DNA from 4 places in the Halalkalibacter oceani genome. Region 3 is predicted to be linked to each of the others. Evidence: riboswitches for the same ligand, from Rfam matches in the RefSeq annotation. Region 3 holds a riboswitch; each other region holds the start of a gene.
The links. A riboswitch is a leader RNA that binds a small molecule or an ion and turns the genes downstream of it on or off. The one in region 3 is predicted to bind thiamine pyrophosphate.
Positions count from the first base shown of each region.

Region 1 (7,820 bases), on a different contig from region 3:
TCAACGTATTTACCGATCGATGCAAATAGCTTTTCAAAGGATTAGTCGCAAGTAAAAAGGTTTGTGCGCAAAGGAAAAAAGGACGTTGCCCACAAACCTAAAGTCTGGCTTGTCCATAAAAGGCTTTTGCCGTTATTTCGTTCTCGTCTTTTCGCGATAAGACTGGGCCAGTACTAGTTTGGCTTCATTGTAGGTCAAGCCGGAACGGGCATTGAGGCGTTTCACTTCCTCGATGTCTGTACCGGCTATCGTTGTTTTTCTGCGCTTTTCCATTGTATACCCTCCTTTTTTCACTAGTATGGCAGGAAGAGCAGAGAATATCCGCTTACATATGGTCATAACAGACGCAGTCAGTAGCATTACGGGCAGGCGAGTGGTATGCTGTTCTTGAAAAGGAGTGGACGAACGTGAAAGTCAGTATTCTTGATCAAGCACCAATGAGGGCGGGGGAAACGGCGAAGGAAGCGTTAGACGATGCGATTAGATTAGCGCAGCATGGTGAAGCGCTTGGCTATACGCGCTATTGGATCGCCGAACACCATGATTTTCCTGGGCTAGCGTGTCCCGCGCCCGAAATCATGTTGAGCGCGATCGGCGCCCATACACGCCGCATTCGTCTTGGCGCCGGCGCGATTCTGCTGCCGCATTACCGACCATATAAAGTGGCTGAAACATTTCATTTGCTTGCGACCTTATACCCTGATCGGATTGATCTCGGCATTGGAAGAGCGCCAGGAGGGGCAGCGGAGGCCGCTATTGCTTTGTCCGGAAATTATTTAGAGCAGGTGCGCAAGCTGCCGGATAAGCTGGAAGAGCTGCTTCATTTTTTGCGGAACACATTCCCGGACGATCATCTTTACAGAAATCTCGACGCTGCCCCTGTCCCGGCGGTTCCGCCCCAGCTTTGGCTGCTTGGAACGAGTGAAAAAAGCGCCCGTCTCGCGGCAGAAATGGGGATGAGCTATGCGTTTGGCCATTTCATGAGTGAGAAGGACGGCAGGGCCTTGCTGGCAACGTACCGCAAGGAGCAAAACCGAATCAATCAGCGGGCGGAAGCACATACGCTGGTGGCGGTCGCTGTTGTCTGTGCCGAAACGACCGCCGCGGCAGAGGAGATGGCCGAAAGCCAGCTGTTGTGGCGCCTTTTGCAGGAAAAAGGCAGGAGTGAAGCCATTCCCTCGCCTTCACAGGTCAGCTGCTACCCCTATTCTGCAGAGGACAGGGCAAGAATAGCGCAGATGAAAGAAAAAATGATTATTGGCAATCCACTTGAGGTAAGAGACAGGCTGTATGGACTGACGGAGCTTTACGAAACTGAGGAAGTGATGATCAATACGATTACTTACAGGCTCGAGGATCGGCTGAAGTCCTATCAGCTAATTGCCGAAGCGTTAAAAATATAGTGGGTGACGTGCCAAAAGGAAGCGGGACCTTTTGGCACGTCTGAAGAAATGCGAAAATTGCCACATCTTCATTGACGAACGACGAGGATGAATTTATAATTAGGAATCATTTCCAATCTATTTTTCGCAAAAATGATAGCGCTTTCTTAGGTTGGGAGTGAGGGAGGTTCATACATAAAAGGAGCTGAAGAAAATGATCACAATTAATCTTGAAAATCAGGTTGCGCTTGTTACGGGAGCAGGGACGGGAATTGGCAAAGCGATTGCCCTGCGTTTAGCGGAAGCGGGAGCAAAGGTTATCGTCAACTATAACAGCAGTAAGGAAGCGGCGGAGGCGGTTGTCGCTGACATCAACGGAAAAGGAGGCACGGCGACCGCCTATCAATGCGATGTAACGGATGAAGCACAGGTAAAGGAGATGATTGCAAAGATTGGCGCTGAATGTGGCGGGATTGATATTTTGATCAATAATGCCGGGTCGCTGATTGAACGCTGTCCGGTAGCCGAGATGTCAACGGAGCTGTGGGAGCGGATCATCAATGTTAATGTGAAGAGCGTTTTCCTTGTCACAAAATACGTGATTCCGCTAATGAAAGAGAAACAGTACGGGCGTATTGTCAATGTATCTTCCGTTGCCGCTCGCAATGGCGGTGGAGGCGGTGCTGTAATGTATGCGACGGCGAAGGGCGCTGTCAGTACATTTACAAAAGGGCTGGCGAAGGAGCTGTGCGATGATGGCATTTTAGTAAACGGCATCGCGCCTGGTGTCATTACAACACCATTCCATGACCGCTTTACAAGTGCCGAAGCGCGTGAGAATTTCAGAAAAGTGATCCCGCTTGGCAGAGAAGGAGACCCGTTGGAGGTCGCCGATGCCGCGCTTTATCTTGTGTCACCATTAAGCTCTTATGTGCTGGGAGAGATGGTTGAAGTGAACGGCGGACAATTAATGGATTAAATCAAATGCTTTTCGTTCAAGCCTGTGATAAAAGGGGGAAATCAACCTTTTTGTCACAGGCTTTTTACACTTTTAAACTGCCAATTAAGTGTGGAATCTCGTTCGTCTTATTAATAAAAATGACCGCGGCATCCGGTTCCGGAGGGGACGCTTTCTCCATAGCATCATAGTAACGGGCACTCGACAAAAAGATGCAAGAAACAGAAGGGTGATTTATGAAAGCGTAATCAAAATGAAATTGACGCTGGAAAACCGTCCATATACAATGAAAGAAAAGAATCGAGGGGATAGCGGTGACATACTTCACGAAAATTGTCGATGTGATCACAGAATATTATCAAGTGCCATTAGCAGAGCCGCTTGGCGATGCGACGCACGGAATTCATACTCATTTCGAGCTTCCGGTCGTCAAAATTAAGCTTGAGGACGGATACGAAGGTGTCGGTTATACATATACAGGTGGCGTTGGCGGACGGGCGATCTGCGCGATGATTGAGCATGATTTACGTCCATTTCTTATCGGTCGGGACGCAAGCTGTGTCGAGAAAATATGGGAAGAAATGAACTGGCATATTCATTACGTTGGCCGGGGCGGAATTGCCTCATTCGCGATTTCCGCAGTTGATATCGCGCTGTGGGACATCCGGGCAAAGTGGGCAGGCATGCCGCTCTATAAGCTGTTGGGGGGACACTCCGACAGCACCAATTGCTACGCCGGGGCGATCGACCTGAATTTCACAAAGGAGCGGCTGTTAGAAAATATAAAAAGCTACTTAAGCCAGGGCTTTACGGCGGTGAAAATAAAATTGGGGCAACCGACATTGGCCGAGGACATCGACAGGGTGGCGGCTGTCCGGGAATTAATCGGACCGGACATTGATTTTATGGTTGATGCGAATATGAAATGGTCCGTTGAGAAAGCGATAAAAGCGACAAAAGAGCTTGCTAAGTATAACCTGCTCTGGCTGGAAGAACCAACGATTCCGGATGATTATGAAGGCTATAAACGAATTTCCCGCGAAGGAGAGCTCGCCATCGCCGCCGGTGAAAATCTTCATACCGTTTATGAGTTTCAGAATATGATCGCGAGAGGGAAGATTGATTTTCCGCAGCCGGATGCGTCGAATATTGGCGGAATTACAGGCTGGTTGAAAGTGGCCAATCTCGCCTATGCTCATAATTTGCCCGTCTGTACCCATGGGATGCAGGAGCTGCATGTCAGCTTAATGGCAGCGATTCCGCACGCTTCCTATATGGAGGTCCACAGCTTCCCGATTGACCAGTATACAACAAGGCCACTCGTGATGAAGGACGGGCGGGCCGTTGCACCTGACATCGCTGGAACAGGGGTGGAATTTAACTGGGAGCTTTTAAAGGATTACCGCCGGACTTTTTAATTGCATCGTTGAAACGGTCGGCTTGCTTTCACAGCTTGGAAGATTCAGCTTCAATTTGGGCTAGTTTGAAGCAAGAGCCTGCTTGCAAATAGTTTGAATTGATTTACAATAGAAACGGAGTCTCTGACTGACTCAATTGTGATGTCATCAAGAAAGACAGTGATCAGTTATGAAGCAACTAAGACGATTTAAGTTTATTGGTGGAAGGTTGATCAAAACCGGAATCGCGGTGTTTGCCGCCGCGAGCCTGTGCCAGCTTTTCGGACTGTCGGCTGTTTTTGCCGTCATCATTGCGATTGTCACCATTGAGCCGACGGTGTCGGCTTCGATAAAAAAAGGAATCGTTCGGCTTCCGGCAGCTCTGATCGGGGCGAGCCTGGCGATGACCTTTGTCTATTTTTTCGGCTATAGCCCGGTTACCTATACGTTGGCAACGGTCAGCACGATTTTTGTTTGCCATAAATTAAGGCTGCAGGCCGGTACGTTGATTGCGACTGTAACAGCGATCGCAATGATTCCGATTACTCAGGATCATTACTTGCTTGCCTTTTTTGAGCGGGCGGGGACGACGACGATTGGGTTGACGGTGTCGACGCTCGTTAATTTTCTCATTCTGCCGGCGAATTATATTACAGAAATTAAAGTACGCAATGACAAACTGTTTGATGAAACAGCTAAGCTTTTCGAGCTGCGCTGTAAAGAAGTGATTGACAAGCAGCGAAGTTCATCAAAAGACAGTCAGAAGATGCACCGTCAGCTAACAAGTCAATTGGGCAAATCATTTCAGCTATGCCAGTATCAACGCGAAGAATGGAAATTTCATCGTTATAAAACAGGGGAGCTGCGAATTTTTTTTCATGAATATCGCAAGCTGGAACATCTCCAGCAAATTCAGTTTCATCTGGCAAATGTCCTCTCCCTTCCGCTTGGCAATCTGGCTTTTTCGCCGGAAAAAAAGCAGCTTTTGCTGCAGACAATCGACTCAACCGCCGCTATTTTGCGGACGAAGGATCACTATATTCCTGCAGAGCATTATGAGCTGATCGAGCAGCTTGATCAGCATTTTTGGTATTCAAAACATGAAGCGGCCGTCCCTTTGGCAAAGGCTTTTCATCATCATTTTTCTGCGGAGACGATTTTGCTGTATGTGATTCTCTCGATTCATGATGTCTTGGAAGAGCTGGAGCGGATGGCGCGCAAAGCAGAGAAACGAAACAGAGAAGAGCTACAGGCGTTTTCAGCTGAGGACAGCTAGCCGAGCTGTTGGAATTTTCTGATTGCCTTTTTTATTGCGGTGTGGTACAACTACTTGTAGACAAAATAATTATATTGATCATCACTACTAGGGGTGCTTTTGTTAAAAGCTGAGAGAGACGGCTGTCTTAACCCTTATAACCTGATCTAGTTCGTACTAGCGGAGGGAAGAAGTGTGGAACGAGTTCTTTGGACAGAATTGATCTGTTTGTGATAGACGTGAACCACTTCTCTTGTCAGGGGTGGTTTTTTGTTTTGTCTAAATAAGAGAGGAGGGAATGATGTGACGACGATCGCTGAATTGCTTTCGAAAGTAGAGGAGCGGCGGGAGGAACTGATTGAGCTGGCCAAAACGCTCATTTCCTTTGAAACGCCTGCACCACCGGCGCGGAATACGAAAGAGGCGCAGGCTTTTGTTGCTCGTTTTTTGGAAGAACACGGCTTTTCGATTGAGATGTGGGACGTCTATCCAGGCGATCCAAATGTCATCGGCATTCGAAAAGGAACAGAAGCGGAGGCGCATAAGAGCTTAATTGTGAACGGTCATATTGATGTCGCCGAAATCAGCCCGGATGAAAAATGGGAGCTTGATCCGTTCACGCCGTTTGTACGCAACGGACGGTTATATGGCCGGGGTGCGGCGGATATGAAGGGCGGTCTGGCCGGGGCGTTATTCGCGGTCTCGTTGCTTGATCAAGCTGGAATCGCCTTGCCGGGCGACTTGATTTTTCAGTCGGTGATCGGTGAAGAGGTTGGCGAGGCCGGGACACTGGAATGCTGTAAGCGAGGCAGCACGGCGGATTTTGCGGTTGTTGTCGACACGAGCGACCTCCATATTCAAGGGCAGGGCGGCGTAATTACCGGATGGATTACGGTGAAAAGTGAAAAGACCTACCATGATGCGACACGACGGCAAATGATTCATGCCGGCGGCCAGGTTGTTGCCGCGAGTGCAATTGAAAAGATGATGAAGCTCATTAGCGGTTTACAGGAGCTGGAGCGCCATTGGGCGATTACGAAAAGCTATCCCGGCTTCGCGCCAGGCGCAAATACGATTAATCCGGCTGTGATTGAAGGGGGCCGGCATGCCGCTTTTATTGCCGATGAATGCCGGCTCTGGATTACGGTGCATTTCTATCCAGATGAAACGCATGAAGAGGTGGCGCGTGAGATTGAAGAGCATCTGGTAAAGGTCGCAAGCGGCGATGTCTGGCTGCGCGACAATCCGCCGACTTTTTCGTGGGGCGGCAGCTCAATGATTGAAGATCGTGGCGAAATTTTCCCTTCGCTTGAAATTGATCCGGCTGACCCGGGCGTCCGGTTGCTCGCGGCGTCGCATCAAACGGTTATTGGCCGTGAAGCGGAAATCGATGTCAGCCCGACAGTGACCGATGGCGGCTGGCTTGGTGAGGCGGGAATTCCGACTGTTATTTATGGGCCGGGAGATTTGATGAATGCGCACGCTGTTAACGAAAGCGTCGCGGTGGAGCAGCTCGTCGACTACACGAAGGTTTTATTGCAATTTATCTATCAATGGACGCACGAGAAGAAGTAGACAAGGAGTGGAGAGAAAACGATGAAAAAATGGATCATAGCGAGTTTGATGACAGCAAGTATGATGTTGCTGGCAGCGTGCGGAGGAGAGGAGCAGGCGCCAACTGAAGAGGCGGCAGAAGGGCAAAGTCCAGAAGCCGGGCAGGAAGCTGAGCTGGCCAAAATTGATATTATGCTTGACTGGTACCCGAATGCGGTGCACAGCTTCCTCTATGTCGCCCAGGATCAGGGATTCTTTGAGGAGGAAGGACTTGATGTGGAGATTCATTTTCCAACGAACCCGACCGATCCGATCAATTTAGCTGCTGCCGGGCAAATGACGCTTGGCATCACCTACCAGCCGGATGTTGTTGTCGCCCGCGCAACGCAGGACGTTCCGGTCAAGGCTGTGGCGGCGATTGTCCGCTCGCCGCTTAACCATGCTGTCTTTTTGGAGGATAGCAGCATTCAATCACCGAAGGATTTAGAAGGAAAGCAGGTTGGCTATCCGGGCATTCCGTTGAATGAGTCGATTTTAAAAACAATTGTCCAGCACGATGGTGGAAATCCTGATGATGTGCAAATGATTGATGTCGGATTTGAATTAGGGTCATCGATTGTAAGCGGCCAGGTGGATGCCGTGCTGGGGGCGTACATCAATCATGAAGTGCCGGTGCTGCGGCATAATGGCTATGAAACCCGCTATTTTAATCCGGTCGACTACGGAGTGCCAAGCTATTATGAGCTTGTCGTCGTCACGAACGATCAGACTTGGCAGGAGCGTGAGGCGGATATTGCTGCTTTCTGGCGCGCCGCAACAAAAGGGTATCAATATATGACCGAGCAGCCGGAGGAAGCGTTAGCGATTCTCTTCGCAGAACAGGATGAAGCGAATTTTCCTTTAATTGAGGAAGTCGAGCAGGAAAGCCTCGACATTCTTTTACCGAAAATGGCCTCTGACTCAGGCTTCGGCAGCCAGGACGAAGCCGCATGGCAGGAAACGATTGACTGGATGCTCGATTATGAGTTGATTGAACAGGCTCCAGAGCTTGCTGATATCTATGTAAATTTGGCAGAAGAGTGATGCCGGGAGTTTAACGGACCGTGGACAAGCGCCGGGGCAGTTTCAAAAGGGAGATGAACCTTTTGGGAACAGCCTTTCGGGCGCTTTTTTTTCTAAGAGGGCAATCCGATGTTGCTTACGGAGAGGGAACAGTCCTGTGCCTTGTTGCGATAAACCCGTAAAAGACGTTTAACAAGCCTGTTGGCGGTGAA
Region 1 is NZ_JBEPKD010000001.1:643,814-651,633, reverse strand. It holds gene ABMB67_RS03260 (hypothetical protein) at 1-45, shown strand, start outside; gene ABMB67_RS03255 (hypothetical protein) at 133-273, opposite strand; gene ABMB67_RS03250 (LLM class flavin-dependent oxidoreductase) at 408-1,403, shown strand; gene ABMB67_RS03245 (SDR family NAD(P)-dependent oxidoreductase) at 1,597-2,361, shown strand; gene ABMB67_RS03240 (mandelate racemase/muconate lactonizing enzyme family protein) at 2,655-3,758, shown strand; gene ABMB67_RS03235 (FUSC family protein) at 3,928-5,013, shown strand; TPP riboswitch at 5,093-5,198, shown strand; gene ABMB67_RS03230 (acetylornithine deacetylase) at 5,296-6,567, shown strand; gene ABMB67_RS03225 (ABC transporter substrate-binding protein) at 6,589-7,629, shown strand.
Region 1: linked by a shared signal. The riboswitch ahead of ABMB67_RS03230 (acetylornithine deacetylase) and the one ahead of thiE (thiamine phosphate synthase) in region 3 are both predicted to bind thiamine pyrophosphate.

Region 2 (7,820 bases), on a different contig from region 3:
TTTTCGCTTTTGCAAACGAATTGGCTTTTCCGGTTTTCAGGCGATGAAAATTGCGCTCGCTTCGGAAATTGTTACCCCTGTCCAGGATATTCATGAAACCATTCAGGAGGATGACGACGAAAAAGCGATCACTGAAAAAGTATTTCGTTCCAATATTCGCACGCTCGAAGATACATTACTCGTGCTGGAATCGACGGTTTTTCAACAGGCTGTGCAGGCGCTGGCCAGTGCAAAAAAAATTGATTTCTACGGCAATGGCGGCTCCGGAATCATCGCGCTTGATGCCCATCACAAGTTCATTCGGACCGGCTTGCCATCGGCCGCCTATCGCGATTCTCATTTTCAGGCGATGTCTGCCTCGCAGCTAACTGAAGATGATGTAGCTGTGTTTATTTCGCATTCAGGTACAAATCGCGATTTGCTTGAAGCGCTTGAGGTCGCCAAAGAAAATGATGTGACGACGATCGGCATTACAAACCTCGCCAAGTCTCCTTTAAGCAAAGGCGTCGATTATGCGCTGTTTACCGTCTCACAGGAAACCGAATTCCGCTCTGAAGCATTGGCCTCAAGACTGGCTCAATTGTGCATCATTGATGCCCTTTATGTCAATGTCAGCATGGCCCGCAAAGAAAAGATGAAAACATCTCTTCAGCGCATGAGGAAAGCCGTTTCCATGAAAAAAATGTAAGAAAGAAGGAAGAGTCACGATGAAACTATATGTAATCGGCCTTGATATCGGGACAACTTCGGTAAAGGCAGTCCTATTCAAGCGCTCCGGCTATGTCGTCGCGGAGCAGGAAGAGCTTTATCCGACCTCTCAGCCTAAGATCGGCTGGTCAGAGCAGAACCCTCTTCAAATTGAGCTGGCGACAATTCAGGCGCTGAAGGTGCTGATCGAAAAGGCGGCTGTTCCCGCCGAGGATATTGCCGCGGTCGGCTTGTCATCGGCGATGCATTCTCTAGTCTGTGTGGATGAAGAGAATAAGCCATTATCGCCGCTGATCACTTGGGCCGACCAGCGCAGTGTCAAACAAGCCGAAGAGCTGCGCTCGCTGTCAGGTTCATCGATCTATTTAAAAACCGGGACACCCCAGCATCCGATGACGCCGCTCGCCAAGCTCCGATGGATGAAGGAAAATGACTACGCGCCTTATCGGCAGGCTGCTAAATTTAAGTCGATGAAAGAGTTCCTTTTAGCACGCTGGTTCCGTGAAGATGTCGTCGACTACGGTGTCGCCTCGGCCTCTGGCCTGTTTAATATTCGTACGAAAAAGTGGGAAGAAGAAGCACTCGCCGCCGCAGGTGTAACCCAAGACCAGCTTTCCGTCCCCGTCCCTCCGACCTATATTTGTCAAGGGCTCCCTCCGTCGCTTGCCGATCAAATCGGGATCAAAAAGGAACTCCCATTTGTCATCGGTTCAAGCGATGGCCCGCTCGCCAATATCGGAACAGGTGCGATTGAGCACGGAGATGTAGCTGTGACAATCGGCACAAGCGGGGCGATCAGACAAATGAGCACCTCCCCGCGCACGGATGAGCAGCAGGAAATCTTTTGCTACAGCGTAGCAGAACAGCTTTGGGTGATGGGCGGGCCAACGAATAACGGCGGCAATGTGTTCCACTGGATGAAAGAGGTGTTAGGTGAGGAGCAGCAGCGGATCGCCCAGCAGAAACAGCTTTCTGCCTATGAATTACTCACCGGGTTAGCCGAAACCTCCAGTCCGGGAGCCAACGGTCTCCTCTTTCTTCCTTATTTGAACGGAGAGCGGGCGCCGATCTGGAATTCACGGGCGCGCGCCAGCTTTATCGGTTTGACGCCGAGTCACACAAAGGCTGATATGATTCGCGCCGGTCTGGAAGGCACGATTTACAGCATCTATCATATCGGCACTGCCCTGAACAGGCTAGCAGGACCGCCTAAGACGCTTCTGGCAAGCGGTGGATTTGCCCGTTCTGCGCTATGGCTGCAAATTCTCGCTGATGTTTTCGGACAGCCGGTCGAGCTTCCGCTTAGTCATCAAAGCTCGGCATGGGGTGCAGCGTGGCTCGCTTTACTGGCGACCGGAGAAGAGTCACGGCTGGACGATATTAAACAATCGATTCCAATGAAAGGAACGATTGAGCCGAACGAGCAGGCGCACCGGCGCTATGCGGAACTGTTCTCGATTTATCAGCAAGCCATTAATGAACTTCACTCTACCTTTCAGCGTTTATCAGCACTGCAGGCACGACTTAAATGATTGTGAAATCTCCCGCTCTATGATACGCTAAAACAAACATCATACATAGAACCACTGGGGGTGCTACATGCTGAGAAAGGCGTTGCCTTAACCCTTTTTACCTGATCTAGATGATGCTAGCGGAGGGAAGTGGGCTTATGCAGACCGGGTATATCAGTCATCTGAGTAAAGCCAGAAAGTCACTTCCGCAAGGGGAGTGATTTTTTTATTTGCTACGAGAATGAAAGAAAAGGAGAGAATCTCATGACATTTACTGACTACTTGTACGAAACAGCAAAACCAATCTGGGAGAAAGGCTATCAGCACCCTTTTGTCCAGGGAATTGGCGATGGCACACTGGAACCTGAACGTTTTTCCTTTTTTATGCGCCAGGATTATGTGTATTTGATTGAATACGCGCGACTGTTTGCCTTAGGCAGCTTAAAGGCGCCTGATTTGTCGACGATGTCGACCTTCGCGAAGCTGCTTGATGCCACGTTGAATATGGAAATGGAGCTTCATCGTCAATACGCGGAAAGGCTCGGAATTTCTCGCGAGGAGCTGGAAGCGACTGAACCTGCTCCGACGACGCTGGCCTATAGCAGTTATATGCTAAACCTTTCCCAGCGTGGTTCTTTAGCCGAGTTAATTGCCGCCCTCCTTCCTTGTGCCTGGAGCTACGGTGAAATCGGCGAACGACTGGCGCAAATCCCCGGGGCAAGCGACCACCCCCTTTACGGAGAATGGGTCAGGATGTATGCTTCGGAAGATTTCAAGGAATTGGCAACATGGCTGATTGACCTTCTTAACGAGCTGGCCGAGGGGAAATCAGAAGCAGAAAAGAAGCAGCTTGAAACCATCTTTATTCATACGAGCAAGTTTGAATACTTATTTTGGGATATGGCCTGGGAACAGGCCGGCTGGACGATTTAACGTAAAAAGAGCCGCCTGGCAGGAGAACAAGCTCCCGGCAGGCGGCCATTTTTCAAACGTCAGCTTCATCCGCTACTGCAATTCCCGCAGCCAGACAAACTGCAAGGGTCCTCCCTCTGTCTTCGCTTCAAAGATCAGCTCATAATCATCAAGCTCATAGACGTACATCCAGTAATCTTCCATCATATTTTGTTCGCTTCGATCAAACGTCCCAAGCTCACGTTTTAAGTCTTCTTCCGTCAGTTGATAGGTTTCAATGTCCATTGCGACGGCCACGCTTTGTCCGCTCATTGGATTTATAAAAAAAGTATGAGGATCATATTGCCAAAACTCCCCGCCTTCATAGGACCCTTTTTCCCGCGGTTGTCCATAAGCCGCAACGATCTGGTCGGCTGATTGACCAAGCTCAATCGACAACGGTTCCAACAAACCATTATAGCCTGCTTCGATCCATTCAAATGTAAGAAAGGCAGCCTCGTCAGTTTCAGCTTTTACCTCGGATTCACCTACTACTTTTCCACAACCGGTCATAATGAAAATAAGCCCGATGATCAACAGATATTTAGCTTTCATCTTTCTCACCTTCCTTTTTTAGCCAAGCTTTTTCATTATATGTAGCCTGTTCAAGATTATATGAGACCATACCCTTATTTTTTTGCGATTAATCTTTTTTATTCCCTTTAGTGCGCAGCCCTTTTTCCACTCAACACTTCCTGTTATGTTAAAATTCAACTGATAGCGGGAGGGGGACAAACGTTTTGAGAAGTGACAGTCGAAATCGGAATGTGGGACGGGACGACTCATTTGACCGGACCTTCGTCGGCAAACCCGGCTGTATGGTTATTTTCCTGCTGGTGATTATTATTGGCTCCATCGTATACATTTATTTTAATTGATTTTGAAAAATTCAGAAAACTGAAAGGCTGTGTCAAGACTTCATGCTTAAGGCAAAAGGGACAAACCGCCCTTTTGTCTTAAGCTCCTTTCTCTACGATAAAACTTCTTCAATAAAGACCGTCGTTTCCTTGGCTAGGTCAATATGCTTCACATCAAAGTCTTCAGAAGCCGAACCGACCATGTGAAAAACGCGAATAATCGGACGCTGTGGCAGTCCTGGATTTTGATCGACAACGATTCCTGTTTCCTTTGTCGATAATTTCACCTGGCTTCCTGTCGGATAAAAAGCCACCGCCCGTAAAAAACGCCACATCACCTCATGGGAAAACTGAATATTCGTTAGCCCAAGCAAATACTCACACGCTTCATACGGGAACATCCCCTTACCTCCATCTTTCGGCGACAGCAGGCGGTCATATGTATTTGTCACCGCGACAATTTTAGACAGGACATGAATTTCTTCATCTTTTAGCTTTCGCGGATAGCCGGTTCCATCCATATTTTCATGATGAGTAAGAGCGATATGAGAAGAAAGCGTACTAATTTCTTTATTTTTCCGCAGCAGATTAAACCCTTTCCACGTATGATCATTCTTCATTGGCTCAAGTTGGCCAGGTGCATCATCGACCACTTTTCCAATATCATGAAGCAATGCTCCTATCGCTAATTCCTGAAGTTTGGTTCGGTCCAAACCCATTTTAATTCCGACAATCGTCGAAAGTATGCAGACATTGACAGAATGAACGTAAAGCTCATTATCCTCCGTGCGAATATCCATAAGAGCGAACAATGTCTGCTGGTTTTGCAATACTTCATCAATGATGGTTGAAATTACCTTCCGAACAGCTTGAAAATCAATATTTTTTCCCGTTTGCACAAGCTGAAAGGAGTCCTGGAGCGTGGAAATGGTTTCTCTTTTCACTCTTTCCGACACAACTTCTTCAAGTTTGACATCTTTTACGCGCTCATCTTTAATATAAATCGCTTTCACTCCCATGCGTCGCAATCGTGAAAGTATCCCGACAGTTAATTGCACATCTTCCTGTAAAAGCACCCGTCCATCACTTGCAAAAATATGCTTCGCCAACCGTTCCCCATGCTGAACATGATCAATTAATGTATATTTCATTCGTTACTCCCTTAACATTCTTTTCCTTTTATTATAGTGGAAGCCTCTTCTGTATACTAGGGATGACTGCAAAGCTGGCAGAGTTTAGTAAAAAAGAGACGTGCCAAAAGGTAGAAAACACCGTTTGACACATCTTTAAAGATACCGATTTCTCTTGCAAAAGAAGCATAGCCGCGCTCTTTCCGGCAGACGGCCCTACTCCTTGCCGGCAGGCTCGTCCTCCAAATCGAACGGCCGCTCTTCTTTTTCAAAATAAACAGTACGGCTCGGAAAAGCTACATGAACGTTTTCTTCCTCCAGTATCTTCAGGATCTCAAGATTAATATTCTCTTTAATCCGATACCATTCAGCCCATACGGTTGTTTTTGTAAAGAAATACAAAAAGATTTCAAGACTTGAATCGTTGAATTCACTAAAGTGAACCATAATGACATCTGGATCAACTTCTTCATGCGATCGCAGCAATGCATCAATTCTTCTCACACAGCGCTCCAGCTTTTCCCGTGGTGTTGAATACGTCACACCAAGCGAGAACGTAATCCTCCGCTTGTTCATTTGCGACCAATTGGTAATGGGTTCATTGGCGAGTGTTGAATTCGGAACGGTAATGACCGAATCCTCAAACGTACGGATTTGCGTACTTCTAAACGTAATATCTTCTACTGTTCCTTCCACAGAGGGCGTCTTGATCCAATCCCCCTTTGAAAATGGCTTTTCCGTAATAATAATGACGCCGCCAAAAAAGTTTCCGATCGTATCCTGTGCCGCAAGGGCAAAGGCGAGGCCGCCGAGCCCCAGTCCGGCAACGAAGCCACTGATGCTGTACCCCCACTCACCGGCGACGACGACGATCACAAGCGCGACGACAGTAAAGCGTAAAATTTTCGACAAAAAAGGGACAAGCATGCTGTCCTCATCAATATCGACCTTACGCGCCATCCGGACAAAGACCATCGACTGCGTCGATGTATAATTATAAAGCCCCCAGCCGATTAAAATAATAATAATCGATCGGTACAGATGCTTGACAAACTCAACCGTCGTCCAGTTAAACGGTAAGTACACAAGCGCCAAATATGTACCGAGCACGACCCAGAACAGCCGGAGCGGCGCTTCAAAAGCTAAGAGAACATTCGTAAAGACCTCCGTCGGAGTCTTGCGTGACATTTTGACAACCATTTTAAAAATATAGCGTGTAAACAGCTTACGAAACAAGAGAAATATAAGGAAGATTGCGAAGGCAATCGCATAATCATTCCATTCCATTCTCTGCACTGAACGGACAAACGCGTCCCATCTTTCCATGTCGATCCCACCTTTGTTATATCGACAAATATTTTAACATAGGTGGCAGCGGCTGAATAGCAGACCCGCAGGATTTTCACAATGCGCATTCTTCAATCTCAAACCCAAGATCTTCAATCATTTGGTAGTCCAGTTCCATCTGCTGGCCCGGCGTCGTCAAATAATCACCGACAAAAATGGAATTCGCCGCGTACAAGGCAAGCGGCTGCAACGTGCGAAGATTCACTTCACGCCCTCCGGACACTCTAATTTCCTTCGTCGGCAGAATAAAGCGCAGCAATGCTAATATTTTTAATGCACGCAGCGGCTTTGTTGCCGGCCTTCCTTCAAGTGGAGTTCCGGCAATCGCATGTAGGAAATTGACCGGCACCGAATCAGCATCAAGCTCTTTTAACGCATAAGCCATTTCAACAATTTGCTGATCCGACTCGCCCATCCCGATAATCACCCCTGAACAGGGGGACATGCCGCTCTGCTTCACATGCTGCAATGTTTCGATTCGATTCTGGTATGTATGCGTCGTCGTAATAGCCGGGTGAAGCTCTTCATGCGTATTAATATTATGGTTGTACCGCTCAACGCCAGCTTCCTTTAGCTTCGCTGCCTTTTCCGCAGATAACGCACCGAGACAGGCACAAATTTTTAATGGCATCGTCGCCCGGATCTCTGCGACGGCATCGACGACCTGCTCAACCTCGTGGTCAGTCGGGCCCCGGCCACTCGCGACAATGCAATAGGTTCCGGCTTTTCGCTTCAATGCTTCCCTCGCCCCAGCCAGTAACGTTTCCTTTTCAAGCAAAGTATACTTTTCCACCGGCGCATTGGACACAATAGATTGAGCGCAGTAGCCACAATCTTCCGGACATAGGCCACTTTTCGCATTAATAATCATATTCAGCTTAACCTTCTTGCCAAAAAACGTTTGCCGTACCGCAAAAGCAGCATGCAAAAGCGGTAACACTTCGCTGTCAGCAGCGGCTAGAACAGCAAGTCCCTCCCCGATTGAAATCTCCTCCTGCCTGATCGCCTTTTCCGCCAGCTTTCCCCAATCGTTTCCTCTCATAAGTTACCAGCCCCTTTTTGTTAACCTAATTAATAATTAAGTTAACAATAAAACAAGAAAAGCACAACCCTTTTTTCATCCAAAAAACCGGTCCACCTACAGTCCGACTTGTGACAAGCTTTTTTAAAAGAACGTCAAAAAAGGCTCTGAGGAACAAATCCTCAAAGCCTTTTCTTTATGTCTGTGTAGCTCTTAGTAGCTTTTCTTAACGTTAGAAGCTTGGTCGCCACGGTCGCCTTGAACGACATCAAATGTTACAGCTTGACCTTCGTCA
Region 2 is NZ_JBEPKD010000003.1:259,987-267,806, forward strand. It holds gene ABMB67_RS06435 (MurR/RpiR family transcriptional regulator) at 1-688, shown strand, start outside; gene ABMB67_RS06440 (gluconokinase) at 708-2,240, shown strand; TPP riboswitch at 2,287-2,385, shown strand; gene tenA (thiaminase II) at 2,484-3,152, shown strand; gene ABMB67_RS06450 (hypothetical protein) at 3,225-3,725, opposite strand; gene ABMB67_RS06455 (hypothetical protein) at 3,911-4,048, shown strand; gene ABMB67_RS06460 (HD-GYP domain-containing protein) at 4,141-5,178, opposite strand; gene ABMB67_RS06465 (mechanosensitive ion channel family protein) at 5,374-6,483, opposite strand; gene bioB (biotin synthase BioB) at 6,560-7,546, opposite strand; gene ABMB67_RS06475 (cold-shock protein) at 7,739-7,820, opposite strand, start outside.
Region 2: linked by a shared signal. The riboswitch ahead of tenA (thiaminase II) and the one ahead of thiE (thiamine phosphate synthase) in region 3 are both predicted to bind thiamine pyrophosphate.

Region 3 (7,820 bases):
AGAGCTTAGGACGTTTTTTACACTGTTTGTCAGCGCTCTGTTTGCAGCTGCTCTTATTCTCGGAGTTTTCATACAAATTCAAATTCGGCAGATTCTCTGGCGCTATTCGTATATTGCCTTCACTCCTTTAGTTTGGCTCCTTTTCGTAACCGTTATGAAGCTGTTATAATGAGGGTGAGGTGAGGATCGTGAGAACAATGTTTGATGTCATGCAGCTCCTGAAAAAACACGGTACGATCATTTATACAAAAGATCGCGGCCTCGATCTTTCGTTGATGGAAGACGAGCTTCGGGAGCTTTATGAATGGAAAATGATTGATCAGACAGTATTTCAACAAGCGTTGCTCATCTTGCGGCAGGAAGCGTCAGGACGAAAGGAATAGAAGGTGACGACAATGGAAGAGTGGTATGTAGGTATCGACGTTGGTGGTACAACGATTAAAATGGCTTTTATCACAGCAACGGGTCAAATTGTGACGAAATGGGAGATACCTACAAACAAACAGGAGGAAGGCAAGTATATTACGACGGACATTGCGAATGAGATCGCGCAAAAATGGCAAAAACACAAACAACAGGATGTCAGGCTCACAAGCCTTGGCCTCGGTGCTCCGTGTTTTTTTGAAATGGAGACGGGATTTGTTTATCAGGCGGTGAACATCGGCTGGCGTAATTTTCCCTTGAAAGATGAGCTCGAACAAAAGACAGGCTTACCTGTCACAGTAGACAATGATGCGAATATGGCGGCGCTCGGTGAAATGTGGCGCGGTGCTGGCGAAGGGGCGGCAAATCTGCTTTGTGTGACCCTCGGTACTGGTGTTGGCGGCGGAATTATCGCGAATGGCCGCATTCTTCACGGTGTCAATGGCATGGCCGGTGAAATTGGTCATATTACCGCTGTACCTGAAGGGGGAGCGCCTTGCAACTGCGGGAAAACAGGCTGCCTCGAGACGATTGCTTCAGCGACCGGTATTGCCAGACTGGCTATTGAACAAGTCGCTTCAGCACCTGATAGCGTGCTCCATCGTCATTTGCAAGAAACGGGTAAGCTTACGGCAAAGCAAGTATTTAAGGCGTATGCCGAAGCGGATGAAGCCGCGGAGAAAGTTGTGAAAGAGGTCGGCTTTCATCTCGGATTGGCGCTTGCCAACCTGGCCAACGCGCTCAATCCTGAAATCATCGTGATCGGCGGTGGTGTTTCCCGAGCGGGAGAGCCTTTGCTTGCAGTGATCGAACATTATTTTTCATGTTACGCGTTAAAGCGGGTAAAGGAAGGCGTTCGTTTTAAAATAGCGACGCTTGGAAACGATGCCGGAGTGATTGGCGGGGCTTGGCTGGCACGAGAGAGCCGTCAACAGATATAATGGATTCACATATGATAATGCAAGGACAATCATTGATATAGATGAAGGAGCTAAGATGATGTCAACATATCGAACGGAACGAGATTTGATTGGTGAGAAGGAAGTACCAAAGGATGCCTATTACGGCATTCAGACGATGCGGGCGCGAGAGAATTTTCCGATTACGGGATATCCACCCCATCCCGAACTGATTCGGGCATTTGGCTATGTCAAGAAGGCGGCGGCGATGGCCAACCGTGATGTTGGGGTGCTGCCGACTAATATTGCCGACGCGATTATGGCCGCGGCGGATGAGATCATTGACGGAAAGCTGCAGGATCAATTCATTGTCGACGCGATTCAAGGAGGCGCCGGAACGTCTTTCAATATGAACGCCAACGAGGTCATTGCCAATCGCGCGATCGAGATTCTCGGCGGGGAAAAAGGAGAGTATATGCGCGTCAGCCCAAATACGCATGTCAATATGGCGCAATCAACGAATGATGCCTTCCCGACAGCGATTCATATTGCCTGCCTTTCACTGGCTAAAGGGCTTCGTGAAGAACTGGAGCGTTTAATTCAGGCGATGAAGGATAAGGAAATCGAATTTGATGATGTGCTAAAAATGGGGCGGACGCATTTGCAGGACGCCGTGCCGATTCGGATGGGCCAGGAGTTTGGCGCCTATCGCCGCGTGCTGACCCGCGATCTGCGCCGGATCAGCCGCTCTGTCGATCATCTCTATGAAATCAACATGGGAGCGACGGCGGTTGGAACCGGACTGAATGCGAAGCCGGAATACATTGAAAAAGTAGCGACGTATTTAGCCGACCTGACAGGGTATCCGTTTAAGACGGCGGAGGATTTGGTCGATGCGACGCAAAATACCGATGCCTATACAGAGGTTTCAAGCGCATTGAAGATCATGGCGATCAATCTTTCGAAAATGGCGAATGACTTGCGTCTGATGAGTTCGGGACCGCGAACCGGTTTAAATGAAATTAATTTGCCGGCGCGCCAGCCGGGTTCGTCAATCATGCCGGGAAAAGTCAACCCGGTTATGTGCGAAGTGGTCAACCAGATTTCCTTCCAGGTCATCGGCAACGACCATACGATCAGCATTGCTTCAGAGGCGGGCCAGCTTGAGCTGAATGTGATGGAGCCTGTCCTCGTGTTTAATCTGCTTCAGTCTTTATCGATTCTCAAAAACGGGATCGATGTTTTCCGGAAATACGCGATTGAAGGAATTACGGCTAATATTGAGCATTGCCGCCATGTTGTCGAGCACAGCGTCGGGATCATTACGGCGATTAATCCGCATGTTGGCTACGAGGTCGCCACTAGAATTGCCAAAGAAGCAATTCAAACGGGGCGCCCGGTTCGGGAAATTTGCCTGGAAAGAGGAATTTTATCAGAAGAGGAGCTTAATGAAATTCTCGACCCTAAGGAGATGACGAATCCAGGGATAGCGGGAGCCCGTTTTATTTACGGATAATGTTTTGCTTATCAGGGGTGGGTCAAAAGAAGGGAATCCTTTTGGCTCACCCCCTCTCCCTTAGTGAATCGCTTCACTAAAATTTTTCTTGAGAAAGGTGAAACATTTTTCCAGTTGGAACGTCTTATAGAGAGAGCGTTTTATGATGATGAGTGGAAAGGGGGAGAGCCGCTTGAAAAGAATATGCTTGTGTCTTATGATGCTCTTGATGATGTCAGCCTGTACGTCCGGGCAGCTGGAAAGTCATCCTTCACCGGAGCGCTTGACAGAGCTGCCCGAAAAACGCGACGTTCCTAATTCTTTTTTCACCGGCTCCCCTGTTGTACCCCTTTCAGAGACGGAAATAACAGAGGTGACAGGCTGGTATAGGGAAGACGCGGTTTTTTACTTGCAGGAAGATGGCGAGCATTCCAGCGTACATACGTATAATCTGCTTACCGGGGAGTCTGCTGATTTTTTTCAACGTGACGGCTGGGTTGTCAATATCGCCCCCAACGTTGATTACACGCTCTTTGCTGTTCAGCTGGTCACACCGGAGCATGAGGCGGAAGTAGTGATTGTCGACGCAGCAGGCGAGCCGCAGATGACGATCGAGGGGCTTGGCGATGATTATTCGGTTTTCTGGAATCCATACGTGCAGAACCGTTTGCTTGCTGTCGCGTTTTTACCTGATTGGGAGTATGCCGGCTACCTTGTCGATGTAGGGACGAATGAGGTGAAGCCGGTGGAACTGGAGCAGCCTTACGTTCAATGGCTGTCGGAAACAGAGGTTGCTTATCTGTTATGGGATGAATTGGAACCGAATTATCAGGCGCCTTTATACATTGCCAATCTTGAGGACGGCAAAAAGAAGCTTTGGCGGGAGAACGTGATTTCTTTCATGAGCTTTCCCGGACGGCTGTCGCTGATGGTTACGGTTGACAGCGTCTATGATCTGTATTCGAAGTACAGTTTTTTTCGGGAACGCGAGCTGGAGCAGCAGATTGAAATGCCGATTTTGAACACATATTCGGAGCAGTGGTGGATTCCGTTTTACAGCTATGATGCAGCAGGGGAGATTTTTTATTATGCCCGGCCCAAATACAGCGGAGACTTCTTAAGCTATACTGACGGCTTTGAATTAATCGCATATGATGTCGGGACGAATGCCGAGAATAAGCTGGCTGAATTAGAAAGCCACGAGCCAATGCAAATTGCGCCGGATGGCAACTATTTGTTACTTGGCAGCCGCTATGAATCGGTTTTTGACATAGAGCAGGAAGTGCTTGTCCAGCTTTTTGAATAAGTAGCTATGCCATAAGGTCGATTTTTACCTTTTGGCATAGCTACTAAGCACAAAAGTCACGGGGGAGTTCAAGGGGGCAGCGGCTTCGCACGTTACGCGGCTGTCTGAATGAACCCCGTTTTCAGACAGCCTTAAATGATTGTAACGGCTCCGCACGCTGCTTCTAAAAAAACCACACAGCGGTTTTTTTAATTGATTTTTTAAGTGGATCTGTCATAATGAAAGTAGTGAAAAGAGAATCAGCATGTTTAGACTAGGGGTGTCTGCGTAAAGCGGGCTGAGAAAAAGGTGTTCCTTTTACCCTTGTACCTGATCTGGCTCATACCAGCGTAGGGAAGTCGATGCAATTCATCATCTATATTGCAGCCGTATTCCACGTTCGTTGGGATACGGCTTTTCTGCAGACTAAGCAAGGAAGAAAGGTGAGGTTGAATGAAAGACTTTCAGCTATATGCGATTACAGGAGAAGCGTTTCACCCGGGCCGTGATCTTATTGAGGTCATGGAGGAAGCGATTCGCGGCGGAGTTGATATTGTCCAGCTTCGCGATAAAACGAGCAGCAAGCGCGACGTTTTGCAGAAAGCGAAAGCACTGCGCGAACTGACGAAGAAATATGGTGTCCCGTTTATCGTCAATGATCATATCGATGTGGCGCTGGCGGTAGATGCTGATGGGATTCATCTCGGACAGGATGATCTTCCACTCGCTGAGGCGCGTAAGATTGTCGGACCGGATAAAATCATCGGTATTTCCACTCATCAGATCGAGGAGGCGCGTGCTGCGCAAGCGGAAGGGGCCGATTATATCGGCGTCGGGCCGATTTTTGAAACGAAAAGCAAGGTTGATGTCGTTGATCCGGTGACCACTGCCTATATTCAGCAGGTGGCCGCTGAAATTACGATTCCGTTTGTCGCGATCGGCGGGATCAAGCTCCATAACGTCGAGCAGGTGCTGGCGGCCGGGGCGAGCCGGATTTGCATGATTAGTGAAATTGTCGGCGCCGCGGATGTAAAAGCTGTCTGCGAGCAGTTTACGGCGATTCTTGAACGGCATAAGGAGGAAGTCTGATGAAGCTGATCATTAATGGAGAACAACATGAGCTGGCGGCAACGACGCTTGCCGATGTCGTTCAGCATTTTCAATTAGAGCCGCAGCTTGTCGTGACAGAGCTGGACGGTCAGATCATTGACCGGGCTGATTGGGAGACGACCACGCTTGAAGCCGGGATGAAAATTGAGCTTGTACAATTTGTCGGAGGGGGATGAGAAGATGAAGGAGAGTCGATTAACGATTGCCGGCAAGGAGCTGTCCTCGCGCTTTTTTCTTGGGACGGGCCGCTACCCGAACCCGTTTGTCCAAAATGAAGCGATTCGCGCTTCGGAGGCGGAAGTGCTGACTTTCGCGATTCGCCGCGTTAATTTGGAGGCGCCAAATGAGGATGCGATTTTGCAGCATCTTGACGGGATGAGCTTTACGTACCTGCCGAACACGTCGGGGGCGAAAACGGCAGAGGAGGCGATCAGGATTGCCCGTCTGGCCCGGGCGTCAGGCTTAAGCGACTGGATTAAGGTCGAAATCAGCGTTGACGAAAAAACATTGCTGCCTGATCCGATTGAAACGTTAAAAGCAACGGAAGTGCTGGCCGCTGAAGGCTTTGTCGTTCTCCCTTATACGTCGGACGATCCGGTGCTTTGCAAAAAGCTTGAGAATGCCGGAGCGGCGGCCGTGATGCCGGGCGGGGCGCCGATCGGAACGGGGCTCGGCATTTTGAATCCGTACAATTTACAGCTGATTGTCGAGCAGGCGACCGTGCCGATTATCGTCGATGCCGGGCTCGGCTCGGCGATGGATGTCACCCAGGCGATGGAGCTCGGTGCTGATGGAGTGCTGATGAATACTCCTGTCGCCAAGGCGAAGGATCCGGTGAAAATGGCACTGGCGATGAAGCATGCGATCACTGCCGGAAGACTTTCCTATGAAGCCGGGCGCATTCCGAAAAAGAAATATGCGACGGCAAGCAGCGGTTTGACATCCTTGATTTCAAACTAGCAAAGACAACGAGGGGGAATCAATGTGAAGGAGCAAATCCTCATTCTTGGGGGAGGGGTAATCGGGCTTGCGACGGCCTTTGAGCTGAGCCGCCGCGAGTATGACGTAACCGTAGTTGAGAAAGCGTCATGCGGTGGGCAAGCATCTGGAGCAGCAGCCGGGATGCTTGCTCCTTTTTCCGAAATTGGCGAGGACCCGGATGACTTTTTTCAGCTTTGTCTTGACAGCCTGCGCCTTTATCCACGCTGGCAGAGAGACGTGAAGGAAGCAAGCGGGCTGGATTTCGAGTATTCGGAAAGTGGAAGTCTGCACGCGGTCTATCACGAGGCTGAGCTGCTCGGCCTGGAGACACGGCAGGCGTGGCAGCGCCAGTTCGGAGTAGAGGCGGAGATCATTACGGGAGATCGTCTGCGTCAGCTTGAGCCGGATTTATCGGAGCAGATGATCGCCGCGATGCATTACCCGGAGGAAAGCCATTTGTTTGCCCCCGATTATGTCAAAGCGCTTGAGTCAGCCTGTTTGCGCCAGGGCGTGACGATTGCCGAGCAGCTTGAAGAAGTCACGGTCGAACGGTGGCGGGAAGAGATCGTTCTCCGCTCAAAGGCAGGCCGGACCTTTCAGGGGGACAGGCTGATCGTCTGTTCGGGGGCGTGGGCGCAGGAGCTTGAGAATGTTTTTGATCTCCGGATTCCTGTTTATCCGATTCGCGGCCAAATCTGCGCCTATGATCTGCCGGTTGGCCGGATTAACCATATTGTGTACACGAGCCAGGGCTACGTCGTGCCTAAGGCGAATGGAACGCTCGTCAACGGTGCTTCAGAGGATATTGCCGGCTTTCAAACAGAGGTGACGAAAAAAGGAATTGACCGCCTGACAAATTGGAATAAAAACATCTTCCCTTTTTTGCAGGAGATGACGCCATTTCATACATGGGCGGGGTTGCGGCCGGCAACGCAGGACGGCTTTCCTTTACTGGGAGCGCTGCTTGAAGCACCGCATGTCATCTTTGCGACAGGTCATTACCGCAACGGTATTTTGCTCAGCCCGGTGACAGCTAAAGCTGTCGCTGATATTCTTGATGGCAAGCAGAATTATGCGCCGCTCGTTTCATGCAGACCGGAACGCTTTAGTTACTAGGAATTGGAGGAATGGAAGATGACGCTTGCAAAAGCATTGACGATTGCCGGCTCGGACAGCGGGGGCGGAGCCGGCATTCAGGCCGATTTAAAAACATTTCAAGAACTTGATACATTCGGGACGAGCGTCATTACGGCGCTAACGGCCCAAAATACACTCGGTGTTCACGGCGTTTTTCCGCAAACGCTCGAAGCGGTCGAAGCGCAGCTCGATGCCGTCCTGTCTGATATTGGCACAGACGCCGCGAAGACGGGGATGCTGTTTTCAGCGGAGATTATTACCCTTGTCGCCCGAAAGCTGCGGCAGTATGAAGTAAAGCGCCTCGTCGTTGATCCGGTAATGATTGCCAAAGGCGGCGCTTCCCTTCTGCAGGAGGAAGCGGTACAAGCGCTGATTAAAGAGCTGCTGCCGCAGGCGATGGTTATCACCCCGAATTTGCCGGAGGCGGCCAAGATTCTCGGCTGCGAGGAACCGCAGACGCTCGCCGAGATGAAGGAGGCGGCTGTTAAGC
Region 3 is NZ_JBEPKD010000002.1:115,606-123,425, reverse strand. It holds gene ABMB67_RS04075 (hypothetical protein) at 1-169, shown strand, start outside; gene ABMB67_RS04070 (YqgQ family protein) at 198-383, shown strand; gene ABMB67_RS04065 (ROK family glucokinase) at 396-1,364, shown strand; gene aspA (aspartate ammonia-lyase) at 1,423-2,838, shown strand; gene ABMB67_RS04055 (YqgU-like beta propeller domain-containing protein) at 3,011-4,123, shown strand; TPP riboswitch at 4,369-4,476, shown strand; gene thiE (thiamine phosphate synthase) at 4,556-5,191, shown strand; gene thiS (sulfur carrier protein ThiS) at 5,191-5,388, shown strand; gene ABMB67_RS04040 (thiazole synthase) at 5,393-6,172, shown strand; gene thiO (glycine oxidase ThiO) at 6,197-7,309, shown strand; gene thiD (bifunctional hydroxymethylpyrimidine kinase/phosphomethylpyrimidine kinase) at 7,328-7,820, shown strand, end outside.

Region 4 (7,820 bases), on a different contig from region 3:
TTTGATGATGACAGACATGCGATTGAGCTGGCAAATGATAGTATTTATGGACTGACGAGTTCAGTTTGGGGAGAAGAAGAGCACGCGATTAAGGTGGCGAAGCATATCCAGGCAGGGACGACGATGATTAATACAGCAGCTGTACAAGGGCTGGATGTCCGCTTTCCGTTCGGTGGTGTGAAGCAGTCGGGAATCGGGCGGGAATATGGAAAAGAAGGTCTTCTTGCTTATACGGATACGCATGTTATCAACATACCAAAAAACGGTGAGCTGCCATACATCCCTGAATAAAAAAAGGACGAAGCGTTACGGTTTACAAGCATGGAGAGAGCGCGGGGCTCTTTTCCATGCGGGTAGCGCCCGAAACGATTGTGATAATTTGAGGACTTTTGAGACAGCCCTTGATTCCTCTTTTAATGGCTGTTTTTTTGTTGGAGAAGAATTGGGAAAGAAGTGAAAAGGAATGGGGAAAACAAAGCTTTGGACGAAGGATTTTATTAGTATTTCATTAGCGAGCTTTTTTATCTTTTTAATTTTTTATATGCTGATGGTGACATTGCCGATTTATATTGTGGAGAGCCTGGCGGGCGGAGGTCAATCGATCGGGTTGAACGCCGCTTTATTCGTTATTGCCGCGATTGTCTTTCGGCCATTCGCCGGAAATTGGCTGCAATCAGTCGGACAAAAGAAAACGTTACTAATCGGTACTCTTATTTTTGTAGCAGGTTCATTTTTATACTTTTTTGCCTCGACGATTTTTCTTTTGTTGGTGCTGCGGATTTTGCACGGGGTCGGCTTTGGCATCGCGACGACCGCGACCGGGGGGATTGTCGCCACCGTTATCCCAAGGGAACGGCGTGGAGAAGGAATGGGCTATTATGCGACTTTCATGAATCTTGCCATGGTGATTGGCCCTTTTTTAGGTCTTTCTTTTATTCATTCGTGGGGCTACACTTTTTTAATGGTATTATGCGCCGTTTTTTCTTGTCTTGCCCTCATCTGTGCATTGCTTGTCAACGTAGCGGATAAAAGCGCGGCTTCCGCAGAAGTGGCCGCGGTCAAACAGCGGGTTAGTCTCGCTCAATTTTTTGAAAAAAGAACGTTCCCGATTGCGATTGTTGCTTTTGTTCTGGCATTTGTTTATTCAGGCGTCCTTTCGTTTATCTCGGTTTATGCCGAAGAGCTGAATCTGATTCAGGCTTCGAGCTTTTTCTTTGTCGTCTACGCAACCTTTCTGTTAATTTCCAGACCATTTACAGGACGCTGGTTTGATCTGTATGGAGAAAATAAAGTGATTTATCCATGCATCATCGTATTTGCTGTCGGCGTTTTGGTTTTGAGCCAAGTGGGATCAGGATGGATGCTCTTGCTCGCCGGAGGGCTGATTGGGCTTGGATTTGGTACGTTGTTTTCAAGCTTTCAGGCAATCGCCATTCAAGCTTCACCGCCTGAACGGGCAGGGGTTGCCACAGCAACGTTTTTTGTATTGTTTGATTCCGGGTTCGCCATCGGTTCATTTCTATTAGGTATTATGGCGACATATTTAGAATATGCCGATATTTATCTGGCCTGCTCAGTCCTTGTCCTATTATCAACGGGGCTCTATTATTTCTTTCATGGAAGAAAAGCCCGCCGGGAAAAAGCTGCTTTTTCTGGTACTTGAACAAATAGTAAAATTTTTCTTTTCATTTGAGCGGGACTTCTGTATACTGAGGGTAAATTGAATAAGCAATAACTGGGGGAGTCCAATGAGGTGGGCTGAGAAAGAAACACGTTGAAGTTTCTTGACCCTTGGGACCTGATCTGGCTCATACCAGCGTGGGGAAGTTAGCATAATAACAGCACATACATCTGTTTGCATGAGCCGGGTCCATTCGTTTACGTGATGGATCCGGCTTTTTAGATAGGCAGCGTCAGTCTGACGATGTCACGCGAAGAAGGCAATGCACAGCCTTCACGCCGTTGTGCCAGATCTCGTCCTTTCACACTTAAAATGTAAAGGAGAGATTTTTTTTATGTCGACATCTTCATTAAACGAAAAAAACATGTCCATTATGTCCAGCTTTGCCGGGAGTAAGAAGGTGTATGTCAATGGCTCCAGGCCCGATCTTAACGTACCGATGAGGGAGATTGAACTGAGTCCGACAACGGGCAGCTTTGGGGAAGAAGAGAACCCTCCTCTCCGTGTTTATGATACGAGTGGGCCGTATACCGATCCGGATTATACAGTGAATATGGAAAAGGGGCTTCCGGCGATTAGACGAGGGTGGATTGAAGAGCGTGGCGATGTGGAGGAATATGAAGGGCGTGAAATCAAGCCGGAGGATAACGGCTATCAGGACAAGGATGATCCAAGAGCGAATCACCGCGTCTTTCCAGGTTTAAAGCGGAAGCCGTTACGCGCGAAAAAAGGACAAAATGTCACCCAGCTGCACTACGCGAAAAAGGGAATCATTACACCTGAAATGGAGTTTATCGCGATCAGGGAGAATCTGAAGCCGGAATTTGTCCGAGAGGAAGTGGCAAGGGGGAGGGCGATTATCCCAGCTAATATCAACCACCCCGAAACGGAGCCGATGATCATCGGACGAAACTTTCATGTGAAAATTAACGCGAATATCGGCAACTCCGCTGTTTCTTCTTCGATTGAGCAAGAGGTTGAAAAAATGACCTGGGCGACCCGTTGGGGGGCCGATACGATTATGGATCTTTCTACAGGAAAAAACATTCATACGACCCGGGAATGGATCATTCGCAACTCGGCGGTTCCGGTCGGGACAGTGCCGATTTATCAGGCGCTGGAAAAAGTGAAAGGAGTCGCTGAAGATCTCACATGGGAGGTATACCGCGATACATTGATCGAGCAGGCGGAGCAGGGAGTCGATTATTTCACGATTCATGCTGGCGTCCTTTTACGCTACGTGCCGTTAACAGCGAAGCGCTTAACGGGAATCGTCTCGCGTGGAGGCTCAATCATGGCCCAATGGTGCCTCTACCATCATCAGGAGAATTTCCTGTATACTCATTTTGAAGAAATCTGCGAAATTATGAAGACCTATGACATTGCGTTCTCATTGGGAGACGGCTTGCGTCCGGGGGCAATCGCCGATGCAAATGATGAGGCGCAGTTTGCTGAATTAGAAACGTTGGGAGAATTAACGAAAATCGCCTGGGAGCACGATGTTCAAGTGATGGTCGAAGGACCGGGGCATGTGCCGATGCATTTAATAAAAGAAAATATGGAGAAGCAGCTGGAAGTGTGTCAGGAGGCGCCTTTTTACACGCTTGGCCCGCTGACAACCGACATCGCGCCGGGCTATGACCATATTACATCGGCAATTGGCGCGGCGATGATTGGCTGGTACGGAACTGCGATGCTTTGCTATATAACGCCAAAGGAGCATCTCGGCCTGCCGAATCGCGATGACGTCCGCGAAGGGGTAATCACCTATAAGATTGCTGCCCATGCCGCGGACTTGGCGAAGGGCCATCCGGGGGCACAGAAAAGGGATGACGCGCTATCAAAAGCCCGCTTTGAATTCCGCTGGCGCGATCAATTTCATTTGGCACTTGATCCCGAACGAGCGCTGGAGTTTCATGATGAAACCTTGCCTGCCGAAGGGGCGAAGACAGCTCATTTCTGCTCGATGTGCGGGCCGAAATTTTGCAGCATGCGGATCTCTCAGGACATTCGCGAATATGCGAAGGAGAACAAGCTTGATACGAAAGAAGCGATTGAGCAAGGGATGAAGGAAAAGGCCGAAGAGTTTAAGCGGTCGAGCGGAAGTGTCTATCAATAAATTGGAGGCTGTCTTTACCGGTGCATAGAACTGGTGAAGGCAGCTTTTTTTGCCAGTATGGATGGGACTTTTTTTATCTATAAAGAAAAAAGGGATAAGACGTGGACAATGAAAATAGAATCAATTAAAATGAAATAGTTGAGTGATAATGATTATCATTATATTAATTAATAAGGTGGTTTGAGCATGAGTACCGATTTAGCGAAACTGATTCGCGAACGACGTTCGATCAAAAATGGATACACAGATCAAGCCGTGCCGACAGAGCTTGTTAAGGAGCTTTTACGGGATGCTGTTTGGGCGCCAAATCATGGATTACGGGAGCCGTGGCGCTTCATTTATGTGCCGACAGAGGAGAAGGCGGAGTTTGTGGAAAAGCTGGTGAAAACATTTCCGGCTGAGATGCAAGAAAACAGACGGGCTTATTTCAGCAGTCCGGCGGCTTTTTTAATCGTCATCATGGAGGAAGATCCAAGACAAAAGCAATGGGACGAAAATTTCGGCGCGATCGGCGCCCTGATTCAGAACTTTCAGCTGCTTGCCTGGGAACGTCAGCTCGGCGTTGTCTGGAAAACGAACCCTCATATTTATGACCCGAAGGTTCGGCAGCTATTAGGGGTACAGCCCGGAGAAAAAATTGCCGGCTTTTTGCATCTCGGGTATTTCAATGAAATTCCGAAAGCAAGAGCGCGGACGGCAATCGAAGAGAAGCTGACGGTTTATGAAGGAGAGCGTGAATAGGCTTTTAGAACGGCTTGTCATCTGAAAAAAAAACGCTGCTCCCCTCACAGGGAAACAGCGTTTTTTATATTCGCGGAAGAGCGTCGGCTTCGCGCGCCCCTTCTAAGAAAAGAGCTGAATCAGGAAGCTCAAGAGAATCCCGACAATCCCGAAATCCGAGTCGCCGAAGGTTGTGCCTTCAAAGCCGAGCGATCCGAGAACCGGCAGGAGAAGCGCCGGTAAGAAGGAGATCAGCAGGCCGTTGGCAAACGCGCCGATCATCGCGCCGCGTCTCCCGCCGGTCGCATTCCCGAAAACCCCGGCAGCCGCGCCGGTGAAGAAGTGAGGAATCAGGCCGGGTACGATGATTTTAAGGCCGAACAGCGGCAGCAAAAACATCGAAATCAAGCCGGCAAGGAAGCTGAACAGGAAGCCGATAATAACCGCATTTGGTGCGAACGGGAAGACGGCTGGACAATCGAGAGCCGGTTTCGCGTCTTTGACGACTTTGTCAGCAATCCCTTTAAACGCCGGAACAATTTCAGCAATCAGCATCCGCACCCCGGCGAGGACAACATAGACCCCGGCGGCAAAGGTGATCGCCTGAATAAGAGAGAAGACAAGGAAGTTAACCCCGTCACTTAATTCGGTCTCGATATAGCCTTTTCCGGCGATTGGAGCGACGATTAAAAACAGGATCGCCATCGTCAGCGACATCGCCACGGAAGTGTCACGCAGGAAACCGAGTGATTTCGGTACTTTAATATCCTCTGTTGATTTCGCTTTGTCTCCGATTCTTTTGCCGATAAAGCCCGCGGTGAAATAGCCGAATGAGCCGAAATGACCGACGGCGATGTTGTCATTACCTGTGATTTCTCTCACATACGGCTGAATCATAGCAGGCAGGAACACCATTAACAGACCAAGGATAATGGAGCCGATAATGATAAGCGGCAAACCGGTGACTCCGCCAGTCGCAAACACCGCTGAAATTAAGCAAGCCATAAATAATGTATGATGACCAGTCAGGAAAATATATTTAAATGGTGTAAAGCGGGCGATGACGATGTTCATCAGCATCCCAAACAGCATGATCATTGCTGTTTCCCTGCCGAAGGTTTGCTGGGCAATCGCGACAATCGCTTCATTATTCGGGATGACTCCCTGGATGTGGAACGCTTTTTCAAACATCTGCCCGAAAATGTCAAGTGATCCGACTAATATGGTGGCGCCTCCATTAAGGATTAAAAAGCCCATGACGGTTTTTAATGTTCCGGAAATGACATCCGCAATCGCCTTCTTTTGCAATAAAAGACCTAACAGGGCGAATAAACCGACCAGGATCGCGGGCGTACCTAATATATCATTCATTATAAGATCAAACACTCTAAACCCTCCCTTATTAATGCCATTTTTATTTGTTTTTTTATTTTCATCCGGTTTTGTCTGAAGAGGAGAATTCCACTCCTCTTCAGCCTTTCGCGGAACTTACAGATGAGATTGCAGAGCGGCTTTTAATTCTTCCTGATCAAGGATGTTCGTTAAGCCGATGATCGTTCTCGTGCCATCATCCAAGTTAGAAATTAAATCCTTTGAGCCAAGATAAAGATCGGCCTGTTCTGATTTGGCTGTTGTCAGGTCAGTATGAGACACCTCTGCTTCGACACCTAACTCACTTAATACATTTTTGACATTCATTTCGACAATAAAGCTGCTTCCTAATCCGTTTCCGCAAACAACTAAAATCTTTTTCATCTTTTCTTCCTCCTTATATATGTGAGTATTGATTAATAATCGGTAAAACTTCGTCGGCCGACTGAGCCGTTTGAAGCTTCTCGATGTTGTCGCGGTCCGACAGCATCTTTGATAATTGCGATAAAGCTGTCAAATGAGTATCATTGTCGATCGCCGCCAGGACAAACAGCAATGATACTTGATGCTCCGCCTTCTCTGAAAAAGAGCAGCTCTGACGTAATTGCAGGAAGCTCATGCCAAGCTTATTGACGCCGGCTTCAGGACGGGCATGAGGGAGAGCAATCCCCGGAGCGATCACAATATAAGGCCCCATTTGATGAACATTTTCAATCATCGTATCAATATATCCCTGGCTGATTGACTGGTCGGCCAGCAGCGGCGCGGCGGCCATTTGCAAAGCCTCCTGCCAGCTGTTTGCCGATTCGGCAAATTGGATTTTATCTTTGGTGAGTATTTCATTTAGCATCGGCCTTTGATCCACCTCATTTTTCATTTCCTTGTTGTTTTGTAAAAAGGTCTTTAGCTCTTGCAGAAGTTTGTCTCCATTAGTAATATGAGCGTGTTTCTCAACAATGCTCAAAATGGCTTCGGGATTTATCTGTCCCGGAACGGTCTCTCCCGTCTGGAACTGCTTCAGCAAGGACGCTTTCTCCGCATGACTTAAAATCGGATTGACGACAAACACCGCTACGCCTTTTTCGGATACCGGCGTTGTTGAAAAAACAAAATCGATGCCTGAAAGGTTCTCGTTTTCATATTCGCGCGCCGTAAGGGCGTTGACAACATCAACGGTAGGTAGCAGGTCCTCCAGCTGTTTTTGTAAAATCCGCGAAGTACCGATCCCGCTTGAGCAGACGACAACCGCTTTTTTCCTGCTCTCCACTTTCACGCCTTCTTTATTGATCCAGCCGCCAAAGTGCATCGCAATATAGGCAACTTCATCGTCTGAGATCGGTTTGCCAAGAACATGTTCAAAGTGATGAACTACTTTTTTTGTCAGGACAAACAGATCAGGGTAGGAGTGCTGCATTGAAGAAGAGAGCGGGTTATCGATCCCGATACCATATTTAATCCGGAAATAGGCCGGCTTTAAATGGATAAACAGATTCCGCTCCAGTTCTTCCCGGTTTTGAAAGAAGACACAGGCAAACTTTTGAAAATCATCAACCATTAATGTCACGATATGCTTCAGGTTGGCTGTGTCCTGATTCTCGACATCAACCAGCTGATAGTCGCTAATTTTTGCGCCGAGCAGAAACGTGGCAATATAGTGAATTTCATCTTCAGGAACGTTTAAATCGAAGACGGTTTCGAGTTGCTGGCAAATCTGCGAGGCGGCCTGATATTCCTTTGTCCGTTTAATAACATCCTTTTCCACCGGATCCATTTGAATATATCTGCCTCTGGAAAAGCGCTTGATGAGCAACAGGAGGTGGGCGCTCAATGCCTGCATGACTTCATCGGTATAGCGCACCCCTGTCAACGGCTCATACTCATGTAAAATGTGATAAATGACATCAAGCTCGGCGCTGTGGAAGGCATCTG
Region 4 is NZ_JBEPKD010000004.1:187,697-195,516, reverse strand. It holds gene ABMB67_RS07445 (aldehyde dehydrogenase family protein) at 1-291, shown strand, start outside; gene ABMB67_RS07440 (MFS transporter) at 464-1,663, shown strand; TPP riboswitch at 1,728-1,842, shown strand; gene thiC (phosphomethylpyrimidine synthase ThiC) at 2,016-3,800, shown strand; gene ABMB67_RS07430 (nitroreductase family protein) at 3,987-4,541, shown strand; gene ulaA (PTS ascorbate transporter subunit IIC) at 4,644-5,906, opposite strand; gene ABMB67_RS07420 (PTS sugar transporter subunit IIB) at 6,009-6,275, opposite strand; gene ABMB67_RS07415 (BglG family transcription antiterminator) at 6,289-7,820, opposite strand, start outside.
Region 4: linked by a shared signal. The riboswitch ahead of thiC (phosphomethylpyrimidine synthase ThiC) and the one ahead of thiE (thiamine phosphate synthase) in region 3 are both predicted to bind thiamine pyrophosphate.